DNA from 2 places in the Microbulbifer mixtoriginis genome. Region 2 is predicted to be linked to the other one. Evidence: riboswitches for the same ligand, from Rfam matches in the RefSeq annotation. Region 2 holds a riboswitch; the other holds the start of a gene.
What was found. Region 2 has a riboswitch for thiamine pyrophosphate ahead of thiC (phosphomethylpyrimidine synthase ThiC). Riboswitches for the same ligand answer to the same signal wherever they lie in the genome.

Region 1 (8,682 bases), 1.5 Mb from region 2:
TCACAATATTGACATTAACATTATGAGAGCCGCGAAAAATCATATCACCGGGTTCAAAACATTCACCATTGCGCCCAGGCTGTAAGCAGGCTCTACCCCCGTAGAGTTTAATCGTGTACTTACCACTTGAAAGGGTGAATGTTTTTGTACCTCCGCGGGGACTTGTTGAATAAGTGCCATCATAAGCCCCATCCCTGTATACTCTAAATTCGGCTTCTGATGCTCGTGAAATATCTGTGTACGAGATAACAACCTTTCCTGTAGAACTGGATGAAGGCCCAGAGATCCCAGCATAAGCCAGCGAGGTCGTCAACAAAGAAAACAAGTAGAAGAAAAATACAGCAAAAAATAACTTCCAATCCTTGGACACATCAACCCCACAAAAAGACTAAAAATGAAACACACGAAATTGTGGCTAGCTTAACTTAAATCACTACAAAAAAAAGAGATAAAAGTTATAAAAAATGTATGAATTTATCCAATTGTCAGGCTGGTATTAAGGTTGTTAGATTTGCCCGGTGACGGCATTACTACAAGTTGTCAGGGTATTCATACACCCACAAGTTGCATTTACATTTTTACTGGAGCTTGGCCACCCCCTACGATATCTTGAAAACCGTATAATCCCGAATGTAATACACCTTAAAACCTCCCGAAGATAGCCCATCAAGCATTTGACCTTTCTTCTCCATATCTTCTAGGGCTGCAGCCGAAAAATGCACTCAATAGAGAGTACCGATCACCCCCACCCGCTTCAGCCTTGCATACAACTCACCTGGATTAGCGGACCAACATTTATAAGCAATTTTTTATAGTCCAACCTGTTAAAAATTTTTTGGGACTTCATGAAATGAAAGAATCGAAAAAATGTGAAGAAAGCTCAACAAGAAAAACTGTCGAAAGCCAAATATTTCAAACTTTTCAAGCTAGATTTACAAAACGACTATCCGTAACAGCCCTACCCCTCCTAAAAAATTAATGGATACAATAATCAAAACGAAGGTACCGATAACGCAAACGAGATTTCAAGAATGAAGCATTGGAGATAATAAAGGGAGCGACGAAATCGGGAAACCAGGCCGATGGAGTTCTACTGGGCTATTCACAGCCCTCCCTTTCCGGCCAGATACCGGGAGGAGCCTCAATGCCGGCTAGGTTGAAGTCCACACCCCTTACCCCTGAAGCCTTCACTAAATATTGATTACTATGCTTTGAAAATATCAACAGAATTTGGGGCATTAATTGGGCCACAGGTATAGTGAGCGATCATAATCGGTAGGCCATCTTGTAAGAATCTCTTGCACTACACTCATGCAGCACCTCATTTTGGCGCACATCGCTAAAAGCATCGTGTGTACCGAAAGCTCTGATAAGAGACAAAGGTGTGCCCACAATCTACTTCATATCAATTCCCTTATTGCTATTGAGGATGCGTTACTTTCGCAGAGAATACACGAGGGGACTCCTAGGAATGCAATCCTGCGAGAGCCGCTATAGCCACCCGGCCAATAAAATCAGACTTACAGCAATCCAGAACCGACATACCTGAGCATCTCCCCCAGAGATTCTTAAACCAGCAACCTCCATAACCAGCTCATGACCATTATCGAAGTCCGTAAGGTGGACAACGCAGAAACCCCCTCCATTGGTGCTCCTTGGCTTCACACGAGTTACCCTGACTAACCCTCAGAAAAGCGTTGTCGCTATACTCCACAGGTACAACCGCAATCAAATATGATCAACGGGAACAGAAAACGCTTAATTGCCGGTTCTCCTAAGCCAGCGGTACTGTCTTATAACTGTTGGTTACAGACATAGCGGAAAATATTGTTATTTATTGCATAAGCGTACTGGTATGTTAGGCGCCAGCGGAGAACCATCCGGGGCTTGCCCCTCTCTCCACCATCCGCGCACAAAGGCAATGGAATCAAGCTGTTATGTATCGATACGACGACCGGGATCGCGCCATCATCAATGATCGCGTTGCCCAGTTCCGCGGCCAGACGGAACGTTACCTCGCCGGCGAGTTGAGTGAGGAACAATTCCTGCCACTGCGCCTGCAAAATGGCCTCTATATTCAGCGACTGGCCCCCATGTTGCGCATCGCCGTGCCCTACGGCCTGCTCAATAGCAGCCAGCTGCGCCGTCTCGCCCGCGTCAGCCGAGACTACGATAAAGGGTACGCTCACTTCACCACGCGCCAGAACCTGCAGTACAACTGGCCCCAGCTGGAAGATGTCCCAGCTATTCTGGCCGAATTGGCTGAAGTGGAGATGCACGCTGTACAGACCAGCGGTAACTGTATCCGCAACACGACTTCTGACCCCTATGCGGGCATCGCTCTCGACGAGATTGCCGACCCCCGCCCCTACTGCGAGCTAATCCGCCAATGGTCCACCTTCCACCCGGAATTCGCCTTCCTGCCGCGCAAGTTCAAAATCGCGGTTAGCGGTTCCGAGCAGGACCGCGCTGCGATTCGTGTACACGATATCGGTGTGCAGATTGTGAAGCGCGGCGAAGAGATTGGCTTCCAGGTGCTTGTCGGCGGCGGTCAGGGCCGCACGCCGGTTATCGCCGAAACCATCCGCGATTTCCTGCCGGAGGAAGATCTGCTCTCCTATCTGGAGGCGATTGTACGGGTATACAACCAGCTGGGCCGTCGTGATAACAAATACAAGGCGCGCATCAAGATTCTGGTGAAAGCCCTAGGCCCCGAAGAATTTGGCCGCCGCGTGGAAGAAGAGTGGCAGCACATTAAAGACGGGGTAGAGAAATTGACCCCAGAAGCTCTGCAGTGGGCCAAGTCCTTCTTTACCGAGCCTGACTACAAGAGCTTTGATGGTACAGCCAGCGAGGCAGCCCTGCAGCAGCAGGCTGATAGCGACAAGGCTTTTGCGCGCTGGCTGGAGCGCAATACTTACCCTCACCGAGTACCGGGTTACCGTGCTATCAAGCTCTCCACCAAGCCAACGGGTGTGCCCCCTGGTGATGTCACCGACCGCCAGCTTGAGGCCATCGCCGATCTGGCCGATGCTTACAGTTTCGGCGAAGCCCGTGCCACCCACGACCAAAACGTGGTATTGGCCGATGTGGAACAGGGCCAACTGTACGAACTGTGGCAACAGGCGCGCAAACACGGCTTCGCCACACCCAATATTGGCACTCTCACCGATATGATTTGCTGTCCCGGCGGCGACTACTGCTCCCTGGCCAACGCCAAGTCGATCCCAGTCGCCGAAGCCATTCAGCGCCAATTCGACGATATGGATTACCTCTACGACCTGGGCGATCTGAATCTGAACATTTCCGGCTGTATGAATGCCTGTGGTCACCACCATGTGGGCCATATCGGCATCCTCGGTGTGGACAAGAAAGGCGAGGAGTTCTACCAGATACAACTAGGCGGCAGTGCTTCCAACGAAGCCAGTCTGGCCAAGGTACTGGGCCCCAGCTTCTCTCGTGCAGAAGTTACCGGGGTGATCGGCAAGATCCTCGATCTCTACATCGAACAGCGCCAGACAGAAGAGCCCTTTATCGACACCTATAACCGCATCGGCCTGCAGCCCTTCAAGGAGAGAGTCTATGCCAAAGCCAGTTAAGCTGGGCCCACAGCCGGGCAACCCCTCCGAGCTAATTCTCAATGGTGAGGTCAGCGCCAATGATTGGCAGCTACTACCGCAACTGGAGGAAGAGGGAACCATTGATCCAAATACCCTGCCCTCCGGCAAGCTGATCCTACCGCTGCGCCAGTGGTTAGCCCATCGGGAGGCCCTGGCAGAACGCAGTGCAGAAGTAGGGGTCTGGATAGACAGCGACGAAGGTGCTGAGCTTATCGGCAACGAGGCGAATAATTTTCCGTTGATCGCAGTTAACTTCCCGGCATTTGCCGATGGCCGTGGCTTTACCGCCGGCCGTATGCTGCGCGAGCGCTTTGGCTTTAAAGGGGAGCTGCGTGCGGTGGGTGGCTTTATGCGCGACCAGCTCACTTACCTGCAGCGCTGTGGCTTTAACGCCTACGCCTTTGAAGGCAACCAATCCCTCACCAGCCTGAAAGAATCCCTACAGGATTTTGGGGACAGCTATCAGTCCGGTGTAGATCAACCTCTGCCAATGTTCCGCAGACGCTTCTAAGGTCGATACTCGACTGAGTGTGCCCCTGTCCACATTGGCAAGGGCACACTGCTTCTACCCCGGCATTGTCCTCTTCTATTTCCCCAATTAAATACCTTGCCTGAACCCCCTCACAAATCTCATATACAGAAAACCGAGGTCGACCCAAGCCCTTTCCAGCTTCCCTCCTATTAAGCACCAACCAAACCAACTAGATCGCCGCGTCGAGAAGTGCCAACCCATTACCATAAACAACATCGGGCCCAGCCCCCGATACACGAAATGGTATCTGATTCAAATCCCCACCGAGCGTACTAATAGCAAGCGCCACCCGCTTCAATTCCCGGGCACCTGGCCTGTAGTGGCCACTGTGGTTATTGACCTCAAGTATTTGATAACCAGCACCCAGCACAATGGTCCCCGCCCCCAACACCGACCCACCAGCCAGAAATGAGGAATGATGGAAATGACCTAAATTTTTTCTTCCGACATAGAAATTACGCTGTGAATCCACAACATAAATTATGTTGCCCGCAGTGTTTTGCAGGATACCCAGCTCAAACCTTCTTTGCGGAGGAATAACCAGCATGTTTCCTGTAAATGTGGCCAGATGTTTCTGCCTATCCCGGTCGGAGAGATAGCGGACATTGCCATTACGGCCATGGGTCGCCTGGTGGTTGGGATGATGAACTTCCGGCCAATAAGGAGTGGCTACCATTTTTGCCCCCCTTGAGCGACCTAAAAGCCCCAGCGTTTTCAATGTAGAACGCAAATGTCTCCAGCGACTTCTTGCTCTCTGTCTTTTCTCTGCCTCAGTCATAAGATGCTTCCTTCCATCCGGTGAATAAAGTTGAAACAGGGGATCTCCCTAAAGTTCACTGAAAGAATATGGAAAGCAGCATGAACAACTAATGAACACTATGAGTTTTAAAATGTCTCAATGTGGAAATTACCCTTCACCTGTAAGACCATGTAATGGCAGCCAGAAATTTTTAAACCATTATTTAAAAGAGAGTCATGATAAAAGCTGGCCTCCCATGAAATAGAAAGAAGAAAACTTGATGCTTGAGTTGCATTTACAATACAAGCAATATCTACTGAGAAAACTACAGGATGCTTAACCAAACCATTTACATCCATCCGGAATGGTGAAATTGTTCAACTGTCCCCTGAAAAAGTAGCGCCAGGACCACCGGTAAGCGCCCTAATTCCAAGCGGTAGAGCTATGCCAACCAAAACAAAAGTCTTTGTTGATTTTTTGGAAAATGAACTAACTTAAGCTCGAAAAAAATAGAACTGAAAAGCCGAGAATAAAATACCCACTATCCAAGCTGAATCAGCCAGGCCCCAAACTTTAAAGAAATATCACTTAAGATTTACACCAAGCACCCAATGAAAAACCTTATCAAAACTTTGCAAATCTAATTTAGGTCGTTCTTCAATTGAGTTAGCCACTCCGCGATCCAGCTTGGCATTAATCCAATCATCAAGTTGAGCATCCAGAATCACAAAACTGCCTTCATCCAACCCTTTTTTCTGCTCAATCAAATTGAGTATCAGCTTGAATAGCCATTCCTCTTGATCATCCTCTAGTAATTCTTCGCACATTTGCATAAAGTTGACTGGAGGGATTGACAGAAATCTTTTTATATAAAGTACATTCAGAATTGAGCGTATTACATATAACAGCTTTTTAACCTTAATTTCCTTAACCCCTGCGTCCTTTTCTTGCACAAATTTTGTATAACAGTTAAACCCCATGCTGATATAGTGATGCGCTAAGGCCCGCGGCTGCCAACACTTGAGTGCCAGGCTCCGAAGTTCATCCAAAACCTCTTGCCGTTTGAAATACACTTTTGGTGAAAACAGCCACTCGATTAATGTCGGATTGCTGCCCCTTAACAGTCCCAGGGTTTTATTGATATCCCAGCCAACAAGGTCAAGCTCATCCCCCAAGGTCTTATCGAAAGGCACTTCTACGACATCTCTTGGAGTCCCAAGTGTCAAATAGTGGTTAAGATCTCGCTTGTAAATAAAACGTACATCCCAATCACTATCCGGCGACTCAAAGCCCCACGCCCGACTACCAGACTCACAGGCATATAAAATTTCTATACCTTTCTCAGCTTCAAGTGCTTTTAACTTTTCTTGTACTACCAATTCCATCAATTTCTCTCTACCAATCTACCATGGGCAATGGACAAAAGTTACTATTCAAGAGAGTGACACTGCCTTTGAAATGCCACTATTAGCCCCTTCAACGTAGGAAGTCACCACACGATGAATACTTGCATATACCCTACTCTACTTACCGCCCCTTTTCTGCACCTTGTAGCCACCAACCAAATACCCCAGCAACTATCCGATAAGCACTGGGATAGAGATCAAACCAATCAGTAATCAGCGGTCCTGCTTAAAATGCACATCAAAGTGAACTAATGCGGTATAAGCAACTGCACCCATCATTACAACAATGACAAACATTACAAGCCAAGTGACAAAATTTGCTGACAAATTCAAACCGCAGCTTTTACAGACACATTTTATCGAGTTGAGACCACTACACCAGCCAATCAGAGAGATAGGCTTCTCATTACAATCGGGACAATTTTTCACTGTTACTCCAACACCTAAATCTAGCCATAGCCTGGCAACCGAAAACTAAAATTATATTGGATATCCTTCAATACCAATACTTCTGCCCCCCATAGCCAGGCGGCCTAATCTCAATCAAAAACGCCTTCCTGCCCATAAAAGGCGAAACATCTGCTATCATCGCGCCCGCAAAAACCTAAGGGGTGGCCAAGGCCTGAGATGCAAAGGGATCAAGAAGATCACCTTAAGCAAACCCTTGAACCTGATCCGGTTAATACCGGCGTAGGAATAGGTAGGCGTGCCAAAGCCCTCCCCTCGTCGCTCTCCGGGTCTCTTTCATTAGTGTTGATTCGAGAGAGAACCATGAAAAAACTGTTCACAATCCGCCCGATTGCTCAATCTATCGGCCTTGTGGCTGGCCTGTCCGCTGGGCTAGCAATGGCCGCTAAGCCCATGGAGGGCGGGCTTGAGGAAGTGGTAGTGACAGCTCAATTACGTGATACCAACCTGCTAGATCTACCCGGCAGTGTCAGTGTAATCGGCACCAGCAGTATTGAGGCGCGCGGAGCTGGCAACCTGGACCAACTCCTGAACATGGCACCTAATGTCAATTTTTCTACGGGCGCCTCACGGGGGCGCTTTATCCAGGTTCGCGGTATCGGTGAACGCAGCCAATTTATCGACCCAGTAAACCCTTCAGTCGGCTTGGTTATTGATGGTATCGACTTCACAGGCCTTGGCCTGGCCGCCAACACCCTGGACATAGAACAAGTCGAGATTCTACGAGGCCCGCAAGGCACCTTGTATGGCGCCAATGCCCTAGCAGGCCTGGTCAATATGCGCAGTGCCGCGCCCACTTCAGAAACAACGGGCAAAGTCTCCGCCGAGTTGAGCGAATACGGTGGTCGTAGCCTAACCGCCATTGGCAGCGGCAGCCTGACTGAGCAGCTTGGCTACCGTATAGCCGCCAGCGAGCGAAAGTCCGACGGCTATATGGAAAATCAGTACCTGGGCCGTGATGACACCAACAATATTGATGAATCCGTACTGCGCGGTAAGCTGGCCTATTCTCCCAGTGACGATTTAAAACTCGGCCTCACCCTTTTCTACCTTGACGCCGATAACGGCTACGATGCCTTCTCTCTATACAATACCCGCAAGACCCTCTCCGACAAGCCCGGTCGGGACCAGCAGGAAAGCTGGGCTGGCGCTTTAACTGGGCAGTGGTCTGGTAACGAGAATTTCACTCTTGAAGCCACCCTAAGCCATGCCAATTCCGATACCGAATACGGATACGATGAGGACTGGAGCTATATCGGATTTCACCCTTGGGAATACAGCCAAACTGACAATTACCAGCGGGACAAAGACAACACCAGCCTGGATTTACGCCTGCTCTCCACTGAAAGCTCCAAACTCTTTGCGAGGCGCACTAGCTGGGTACTGGGGGTTTATCATCGTCATGAGCAAGAAGACCTCCTGCAGACTTCAGGAAAAACTGAAGGCACAATCACGGAATACAGTTTTTTTAGCAGTGAGTTTGATACCAAAAACAGCGCTGTTTACGGACAGCTGAGCACCACACTAACCGACACTCTCAACCTGATTACCGGGCTTCGCCTGGAAAAACGCAGCGCGGATTATTCTGATTCCTATTCCACTAAGGCAGATAGCAATGAGGATTTATGGGGTGGAAATATAACCCTGGAATATCATTATTCTGAAGACACGCTACTGTACGCCACCGTTTCACGCGGCTATAAGGCAGGGGGTGTGAACGGTGCGATCATCGCAGAGTTCGCGGGTAATGAAGACACTTACAGGGAAATGTTCGAGTTCGATACAGAGCATTTGCTTAACTACGAACTCGGCGCTAAAGGCAACTGGCTGGATAACCGCCTACAGGCGCAGCTAGCGGCTTTCTACCAAGACCGCAGCGATGTTCAAGCCAAACAATCACTCTTTAATCCAGAAAGT
Region 2 (8,682 bases):
AGGTACTTCATGGCCTCCAGAGCCTGCATACTGCCAACGACCCCCAATGCAGGACCGATCACCCCTGCTGTAGCGCAGTTCTGCACTTCAGCCAGCTCCTGGGGCGAAAACAGGCAGGCATAACAGGGGCCATTTCCTTCAGAAAAATCAAAACTAATCAGCTGGCCGGAAAACCCCTGCACCGATGCCATTACCACCGGACACCTTGCCTGATAACAAACCCGGTTGATCGTATGGCGGATTTCCAGGTTATCGGTGCAGTCCAACACCAGATCCACCTGTTTTACCTGCTCACCCAGCCAGGATTCATTCGCCATTTGGCTGTGGGGGTGAATGCGAATAGTTGGATTGGCTGCAGCCAATTGTTGTGCAGCCACCATGGCTTTGGATTTTCCCTGGTGATTGGTTTTGTACAAAACCTGGCGCTGTAAATTGGAGAGATCGATATGATCACCGTCTACCAGGTGCAGCTCTCCAATACCGGCTGCGGCCAGATACATCGCTGCCGGGCTGCCGAGCCCACCTAAACCAACAATCATAATTCGCGCAGAAGACAGCTTTTTCTGCCCCTCTTCACCCACTTGGGGCAACATTATCTGGCGACTGTAACGCTGTAATTCCTTACTACTTAACATGGCTCTACTTCCGCATGCTTTCCTTTCAACAGGACATTAAAATCGGCAACCGCCTGCTTGTAATCTTCCGCTTTAGTAATAGCGCTGACCACGGCGATACTGCCAACACCGCTAGCGATAACCTCACTGGCCCGTTGCATATTAATACCACCAATTGCCACGAGTGGATAATCGGGCAATAGTGCTGCCATTCGCGCAAGTTTCTGCACGCCCTGCAACTGATCCGACATATCCTTGGTGTTGGTCGCATAAATTGCACCAATCGCCAAGTAGCTGGGGCGATAACGGTAGGCCAACAGTAATTCATAGAAGCCATGAGTACTGATACCCAGCTTCAATCCTGCCGCTTGAATTGCCCTCAGATCAGCAGCCTGCAAATCCTCCTGGCCCAAATGCACACCGTAGGCGCCACACTCAATCGCCAACTGCCAGTAATCATTGATAAACAGGCGCAGGTTATACGTCCTGCCAATAGCCACTGCACGCTCAATCTGTGCGCGCAGGTCCCCACCCGGATTCTTTATTCGCAACTGTAGAGTACGCACCCCCAGCTCAGCCAGGCGCTGCAACCACTCCACCGTATCCACAACCGGATATAAGCCCAATGCTTGAGTATCTGTTTCAGCAAACCCTCGAACAAGAGGTCGGACAGTATCAAAGCCATAATCCGACGCACGCTCTTCTCCGGGCAGTAGAATCTCCGGGAAGTCGATTAAATCCAGGGGCCAGCCACAGTGGCCTACAGGGCCGGCACCAGCGCCGATGTGTGCATTATTTCCCCGGCGCAAACCCCGCTGAACATAGGCTTTACCCACAACGCAGGCATCTCTCAACGGGTAGCCCAAAGCGCGGCAAGCGGCAATAGCGGAGGACAGGGTGCAGCCAGTGCCATGTGTGCCTGTACTGGACACTTCCCGGCCAATAAACCAATCGGCTTTTCCACCATCCCACAGTAAGTCGGCAACTTCTCCCGCACGCAATTGCGTATGGCCGCCGGTAACTAAAATTGCGGTACCGCCGTGGGCGTGCAACTGACGCGCAGCCTGCACAATAGATTCCGCACCCGTGACACTGGCTCCGGTAAGCCATTCCAATTCATGTAAATTGGGAGTGACCAGATCACACTGTGGCATCAACTGAGCCAACACCGTTGCGGTAATACTTCCTTCAGTGAGCCCGGCTCCATTGGTAGCAACTGCAACCGGGTCGTAAATAACCGGAACCGGCTGCACCGCTTGCAGCTGGCGCAGGAAATCTGCCACCGCAACAACTTGTTCAGCATTCGCTAGCAGACCGATTTTAATTGCGGCAGGAAATAGATCCCGCTGTAAAGCCTGTAACTGAGAACCCAAGACCTCTAGGGAAACTGCATTAATTGCAGTAACTTCCACCGTATTCTGTGCAGTATTGGCCGTGATAGCACTGCAACCATAGCAGCCGAGGTCGGCAAAAGTCAGCAGGTCCGCCTGAATGCCGGCGCCACCGCCGGAGTCACTGCCGGCAATGGTCCAGACAATTGGCTTTTTCAATTGGAGTTGATCGCGCATAAAAATACTAATCCTGCAATATGCTCTCTGCCTGCTGCCAGAAAGGCATATCAAGGGTGGGGGTGCTGGGGCTGGCAGTTTGACGCCTGAGCATCAAGCCGGCATTAAAGGCGGCGCGCCCGGATTCCACAGCCAGTTTAAAAGCATTAGCCATCAGTACCGGATCCTGGGCTTTTGCAATCGCGGTATTCAATAACACCGCATCAAAGCCCATCTCCAGTGCTTCTGCCGCCTGTGATGGCGCACCGATTCCCGCGTCAATAATAAGCGGTACATCACTCAGGCGCTCGCGCAGTGTTTGCAGGTTATATTTATTGAGTAGTCCCTGCCCAGTACCGATGGGAGCCCCCCAGGGCATTAATACCTCGCAACCCACATCCAAAAGTTTTCGACACAGAACCAGGTCATCTGTGCAATAAGGCAAAACCTTGAAGCCTAACTGAATTAATTCCCGCGCAGTTTCTACCAGACCAAAGGGGTCTGGCTGCAAATTGTAATCATCACCAATCACTTCCAGCTTGAGCCAATCGGTCTGGAAAATTTCCTGGGACATTTTTGCCAGCTCCACCGCTTCTCGCGGCGATTTACAACCGGCGGTATTGGGCAACAACTGACAACCGGACTCGCGAATATAATCCCAAAATCGATTGTCCTGCTGCTGTGCCGGATTTTGCCGGCGAAGAGACAAAGTAATAATTTCCGAAGCTGAGGCTTGCACGGATTCGCGCATAATCGCTGGGGAGGGATACAGAGCGGTGCCCACCAAAAGCCGGCTGTTAAATGTTTTTCCGTAAAGTGTTAATAGATCGCTCACCTTTACCCCCCCACTACCGGAGCAACAATATCCAGGCTATCGCCGTTATTTATCTGTGTATTGCTATATTCCGTACGGGGAATAAATCCACCGTTGATCGCAACGGCAAACGTTTCTCCGCGATAGCCGAGCTGCTGTAAAAGCGCAGAGAGTTTTAGCGGGGATTCAAGGCTCTGTGTTTCCCCATTAATTAGTACCTGCATCAAGCCACCTGTAACAGTTGTTGTGCCACTTGATTCTCCACTTGCTCCACGACTGCCGGCGCTAAAAGATAACCGTGACGGTAAAGGCCATTCACCCTAATCAGCCCATCCTCGCTGTGGATATAAGGCATATTATCCATAGTGGCGGGGCGACAATTTACGCGGGTCTCAACAATACGAGCCTCGGCAAAAGCCGGGTTGAGGGAGTAAAGCGCAGAAGACAATTCCATACTGGAGCGCACGGAAATGGGCGACTGGTCTTCGCTCTCAATTTCCGTGGCACCAATCACGGTGCGTCCATCGCTACGGGGTACAGCGTAGAGCTTATAGCGTGGGTGGAGCAGGCGCACTGGACGCTGCAAAACCACTTCCCGGGATTCCACCACCATCACCTCACCACGGACGCCGCGCAAGCCTTCAATCTGTCCCTTGGCACCGAGACCACGGCAGTCGATCACGCAATCAAATTGTTCGCGCTCCGAGTTCACAGAGATATACCCGGCTTCGCAATTTACCTTGCTGTGCTCTCGCAGAGTGACAGCACCTCGGTGCAACACCCTGAGTAACGCAGGCAATAGGCGGTGATTATTGATATCCGCCTCACCCCGCAGGTAAAGCCCCTGCTCAAAGCCATGTAAGGAGGGCTCTAATTTCGCTAAAGTATTGCTATCTAGTGGCTCCAGCTGCCCCCTGGCAGACTCGCCAAGCTTACCCTGTAGTTCCCGCAGAAATTGCAGCAGCTCGCTTTTATCCTTGCCATGCGCCACCAGGACTGAGCCCGCTCGGCGGTATTCCACGTCCTGCCCGCTCTGCTCCTCCAACTGCCGGACCCACTCAGACCAAAGCTCAAGGCTTTTTAACCCCAGGCTATAAATGTGTTTATTACTATGTACCAGCTCCGATAAAGGCGAGATCATTCCCGCAGCTGTCCAACAGGCTCCACCTTTTGATTCCGATAAGTTACCGGCCTCAAACAGGGTAATATCTACATCAAGCTGACAGAGCCTCCAGGCGAGTAATCGCCCCAACAGGCCGCCACCGGCAATAGCCACTTTGGCTTTGGTTTCGTTTGACACAGCTTACCTATCTTCACAATTCCAATTGGATACCAGCGATAGCAAGCTCCTTTTACATCACTGTATTTCTAATATGCTGGGGGAGTTACCCTCCCCCAACACCCGATCAGCCCTTGTGATAAATCTCGCTGCCCATTTCCTTAAATTTAACTGCCATCTCTTCCATCCCGCGTTCCGCCTCCTGTTTGGCTGCGTAATCACGCACGTCCTGAGTAATCTTCATAGAACAGAATTTAGGCCCACACATGGAGCAGAAATGCGCTACCTTGCCGGATTCCTTCGGCAGGGTTTCATCGTGATAAGAGCGTGCGCGCTCCGGGTCCAAACCGAGATTGAATTGGTCTTCCCAGCGAAATTCAAAGCGGGCTTTTGACAGAGCGTCATCGCGCTTCTGTGCCCATGGATGCCCCTTGGCCAGGTCTGCGGCATGGGCCGCAATCTTATAAGCCATCAGACCCTCTTTAACATCCTCTTTATTGGGTAGGCCCAGGTGCTCTTTCGGTGTCACATAGCAGAGCATGGCACAACCATAAGTGCCGATAAGTGCTGCACCGATGCCGGAAGTGATGTGGTCGTAACCGGGAGCAATATCTGTCGTTAATGGGCCAAGAGTATAGAAGGGGGCACCGTGGCAGTGCTTCAACTGCTCATCCATATTTTCTTTGATCTTATGGATAGCCACATGGCCAGGGCCTTCGATCATGGTCTGTATATCGTGCTTCCAGGCAACTTCGGTTAATTCACCCAGCGTATGCAGCTCACCGAACTGAGCTTCATCATTGGCATCGGCGATGGAGCCCGGACGCAGGCCATCACCAAGACTAAAGCTCACATCATAAGCTTTCATAATCTCGCAGATTTCCTCAAAGTGGGTATAGAGGAAATTCTCCTTGTGATGAGCGAGACACCATTTCGCCATGATGGAACCACCACGAGACACTATCCCGGTCATTCTTTTGGCTGTGAGTGGTACATAGCGCAAGAGCACACCGGCATGAATAGTGAAATAATCCACTCCCTGTTCCGCTTGCTCAATCAAGGTATCTCGGAAAACATCCCAGTTGAGGTCTTCAGCAATTCCATTTACTTTTTCCAATGCTTGGTAAATGGGTACGGTACCAATGGGGACTGGTGAGTTGCGCAGAATCCACTCGCGAGTTTCGTGGATATTGGCTCCGGTAGACAGATCCATTACCGTATCTGCCCCCCACTTGGTAGACCAAACCAGTTTTTCCACTTCCTCTTCAATGGAAGAGGTCACAGCGGAATTGCCGATATTTGCATTCACCTTACACAGAAAGTTGCGCCCGATAATCATCGGCTCCACTTCCGGGTGATTGATATTCGCTGGGATAATTGCGCGTCCTTCTGCAACTTCCCTACGAACAAATTCCGGCGTGATTTGTTCCGGGATGTAAATACCATCACGTGCTTTTTGGTATTCACTCTCACTCATCTCCGCCGCTAACTTTACGCGTCCCATATTTTCGCGGACTGCGACAAACTCCATCTCCGGCGTGATAACGCCACGGCGGGCATAGTGCATTTGCGATACATTACTTCCCTGCTTGGCTCGGCGCGGACTGGGAAGCTTTTCGAAGCGAATGTGATCCAGTCCCTGGGCCGCCATACGCTGCTGACTATAGGCCGCCTGGCGGGAATCCAGCTGTTCAGTATCTCCTCGTGCCTCTATCCAGCCTTTGCGTAGCTTGGGCAGACCTTGGCGTACATCGACTTTAAAATTGGGCTCTGAATATGGCCCGGAGGTATCGTATACGGTGAGAGGCGCGTTGGGCTCTAGAATAGGATTATCGGCATCTCCACCTACCACACTATCCCCAAGACAAATCTGGCGAGCGCCAACCTGGATACCAGGGGTTTCACCAGGCAAAAACACCTTGCGAGAATTGGGAAAAGACTGAACCGTGAGATTCTCAAGAAATTCTTTAGCGGAATCGCGACTGGCAGCGCGGGAGGACTTTCCGGCTTTACCGGATTGTTCAATGATCTCAGACATGCGTAACCTTAAAACTTGGGAATTTAAAGGTCGCAGCATCCAGGGCACTTACAAAGAGAAAAGACGCCAAACTGTAAAAAAACAGGCGACTTCAGATCTTGTTCCCTACGCGGGGGTTACCCCGATCAGGTTCAACGGATCTCGCAACAGCGATCTCAGCCCACAGGCACTCCGACAAGTAATGCGCAGTATAGAGGAAGCCATCGAATATGAATAGGTGGTCTATCAAAGAGCCGTATCTAGGTCTGACAACAACCATCATTTGAAGTGAAACCAAAATCACTTAATGTTCTCGACGACAGAATTTCAACATGCTTCAACTTATTAAAATCTGACCGGATAGTCTGGCGTATTCGCAGTAGCACCTCTCACCCACCAACCTAAACTCCTCAGGTTCACCGATATAGCTTTAAAACAATAACTATCTACGACGAGAGTCGGTGTGGGAGAAATCACAATGTGGAAAAGATACGGAGTTATAGCAGTCTTTTTTTTAAGTGTTATGTCGCTGCCATCAGTGATGGCAGCCCCGTCAAAATCTGTCGCTGCAGGAGACAGCATTACCATGGCATTCGGTGCAGACTGTACACGCAATAAGTATTTTTGGGACCTATTTTGCCTCCTGGGTGGAGATCAACCGGAACACTCTTGGTTTGATGGTGACAATAATTCTGTAGAAAGTATTTACGATAGATATAAAATTATTTCACCCAATATCGCTGCAAATAAAAAAGCGGCTGAATCCGGTGCCGAGATGCGTGGAGGTAATAAGAATTTTGCAGTGCAGGCCGATCGCATTTTGGCACAAACCAATGTGGCAGATCATGTTGAAATCGTTCTTGGCGGGAATGACATCTGCAACCGAGATTGTGCCGATCCAGCCAACTGTAATAACCCACTATATACCGACAATGAATGGCGCTCAGCTGTTCAAGCCGGCTTGGATAAACTCGTCGACGGCCTTCCCAATGGCTCCACCATTCTGCTCGGATCTGTACCTAGGGTACAGGATCTTCGTGGAGCAGGCCTGGAAAAGCAGGCGGAAAACTCCCGAGTAGACTGTGAAAACGTTTGGTCAACATTTGGTATCTGCCGAATTGCAACCAACGGCGGTATCATGAACGGAGAGGACTTCACCACCCGCTATAATGCGATTACTGCAGCCCAGCGGCGTTACAACGAGATTCTTGCCGAAGAAGCCGAAAGTTACAATGGTGTTAATGGTGTTGAGGTTATAGCGGAATACACTGGTGAAGATGAGGTAAATGCTGGGACTTTCCAGTTTGGAAAGGACGATGTGGGTGGTGGAGACTGTTTCCATCCCAGTGTACAAGGCCAAAATATCGTTGCCGATATCTTTTGGCAGGGTAATCCCGATAAGTAAATAACTTCCCTAATCGGTGAACATTGGGCTCTCTGACTAGAGCTTTCATGAGTGCCCAAGTTTATCTCACAGCCTAAACTATTCTCTTTCTGTGTTTGAATTTTTCTCAAAGTAGCTAAACTCTTCAACTACATACTGTATACGTTGTGGTAGTCCCTTTCTCATAAAGACCACATCAATAAGCTGGCCACTAGAAAGCGCATCCCACAATTTATTTTGACCGCTATGTACCCAACTATCATTCACTCTCAGTAATACATCATTTTCTTGAAAACCCAAGGCAGTGAAGAACTCATTATCTGCGACACCTTCAAGTCGCATCAAATGGTGTCCCTCAACTTCCAATTCGGCCTCGGTAAACTTAGCCTCCAAAGCCTGTCGCTGCTCCAAGTGACGACTTAACCAAGCCTGCCCTAGAGTCAGCACACCAGAAGAGGCTATCAACTTGCGGGTTCCAGGGCCCAATGGCTGCTCTATACGTCGCTTCAACTCCTCACTTTGTCCATGAGTGTAGGTGAGTAAAACCTCAGCGCCCTCTCTCCCCTTTAAGGGTAACTTTTCCAGTCCGCCTCTACTCTCTATCACTGCGAAATTAGAGTGGATGCGCAACAATAAAATATTGTCTGAAATTTTTTGCCCTGCACTGAAATACTCCGCAGTAGCTTCCTTTACTGCAATCAAAGCTTTCGACTTACCTTCTACAGTTGATTCGCTAACCCCCAGTAACATTAGTGGCAATCTGGTAGTCGGCAAATTTCTATCATCAATCGTTTCGCTATCCTTCCATCTATACTTTTCTTTTGATTTTATCCCCATAGATTGCAGTTCTTTATCCACCCAAAAAGCATACTGCTCAAAGTTACGCATCCCTTTCAGATACAACCCATTAATAAAAATGACCGGTACATTTTTAAGACCAAGATCTAGTGCACGATCCCGGGACCCTACTACGGAATCTTTTGGGCTATCACTGGATAAGCAATCTTCAAAAAGATGAATATCTAAT

Region 1: linked by a shared signal. The riboswitch ahead of ACJJI0_RS06735 (TonB-dependent receptor) and the one ahead of thiC (phosphomethylpyrimidine synthase ThiC) in region 2 are both predicted to bind thiamine pyrophosphate.

The regions. Positions count from the first base shown of each region.
Region 1 is NZ_CP174285.1:1,545,120-1,553,801, forward strand. Features, by position in the region: gene ACJJI0_RS06715 (nitrite/sulfite reductase) at 1,938-3,599, shown strand; gene ACJJI0_RS06720 (DUF934 domain-containing protein) at 3,583-4,131, shown strand; gene ACJJI0_RS06725 (IQM protein middle domain-containing protein) at 4,322-4,828, opposite strand; gene ACJJI0_RS06730 (nucleotidyltransferase domain-containing protein) at 5,476-6,276, opposite strand; TPP riboswitch at 6,895-7,011, shown strand; gene ACJJI0_RS06735 (TonB-dependent receptor) at 7,069-8,682, shown strand, end outside.
Region 2 is NZ_CP174285.1:11,171-19,852, reverse strand. Features, by position in the region: gene ACJJI0_RS00080 (HesA/MoeB/ThiF family protein) at 1-635, opposite strand, end outside; gene thiE (thiamine phosphate synthase) at 629-2,182, opposite strand; gene ACJJI0_RS00070 (thiazole synthase) at 2,190-2,996, opposite strand; gene thiS (sulfur carrier protein ThiS) at 2,999-3,199, opposite strand; gene thiO (glycine oxidase ThiO) at 3,199-4,275, opposite strand; gene thiC (phosphomethylpyrimidine synthase ThiC) at 4,382-6,292, opposite strand; TPP riboswitch at 6,378-6,476, opposite strand; gene ACJJI0_RS00050 (SGNH/GDSL hydrolase family protein) at 6,750-7,676, shown strand; gene ACJJI0_RS00045 (thioredoxin domain-containing protein) at 7,755-8,682, opposite strand, start outside.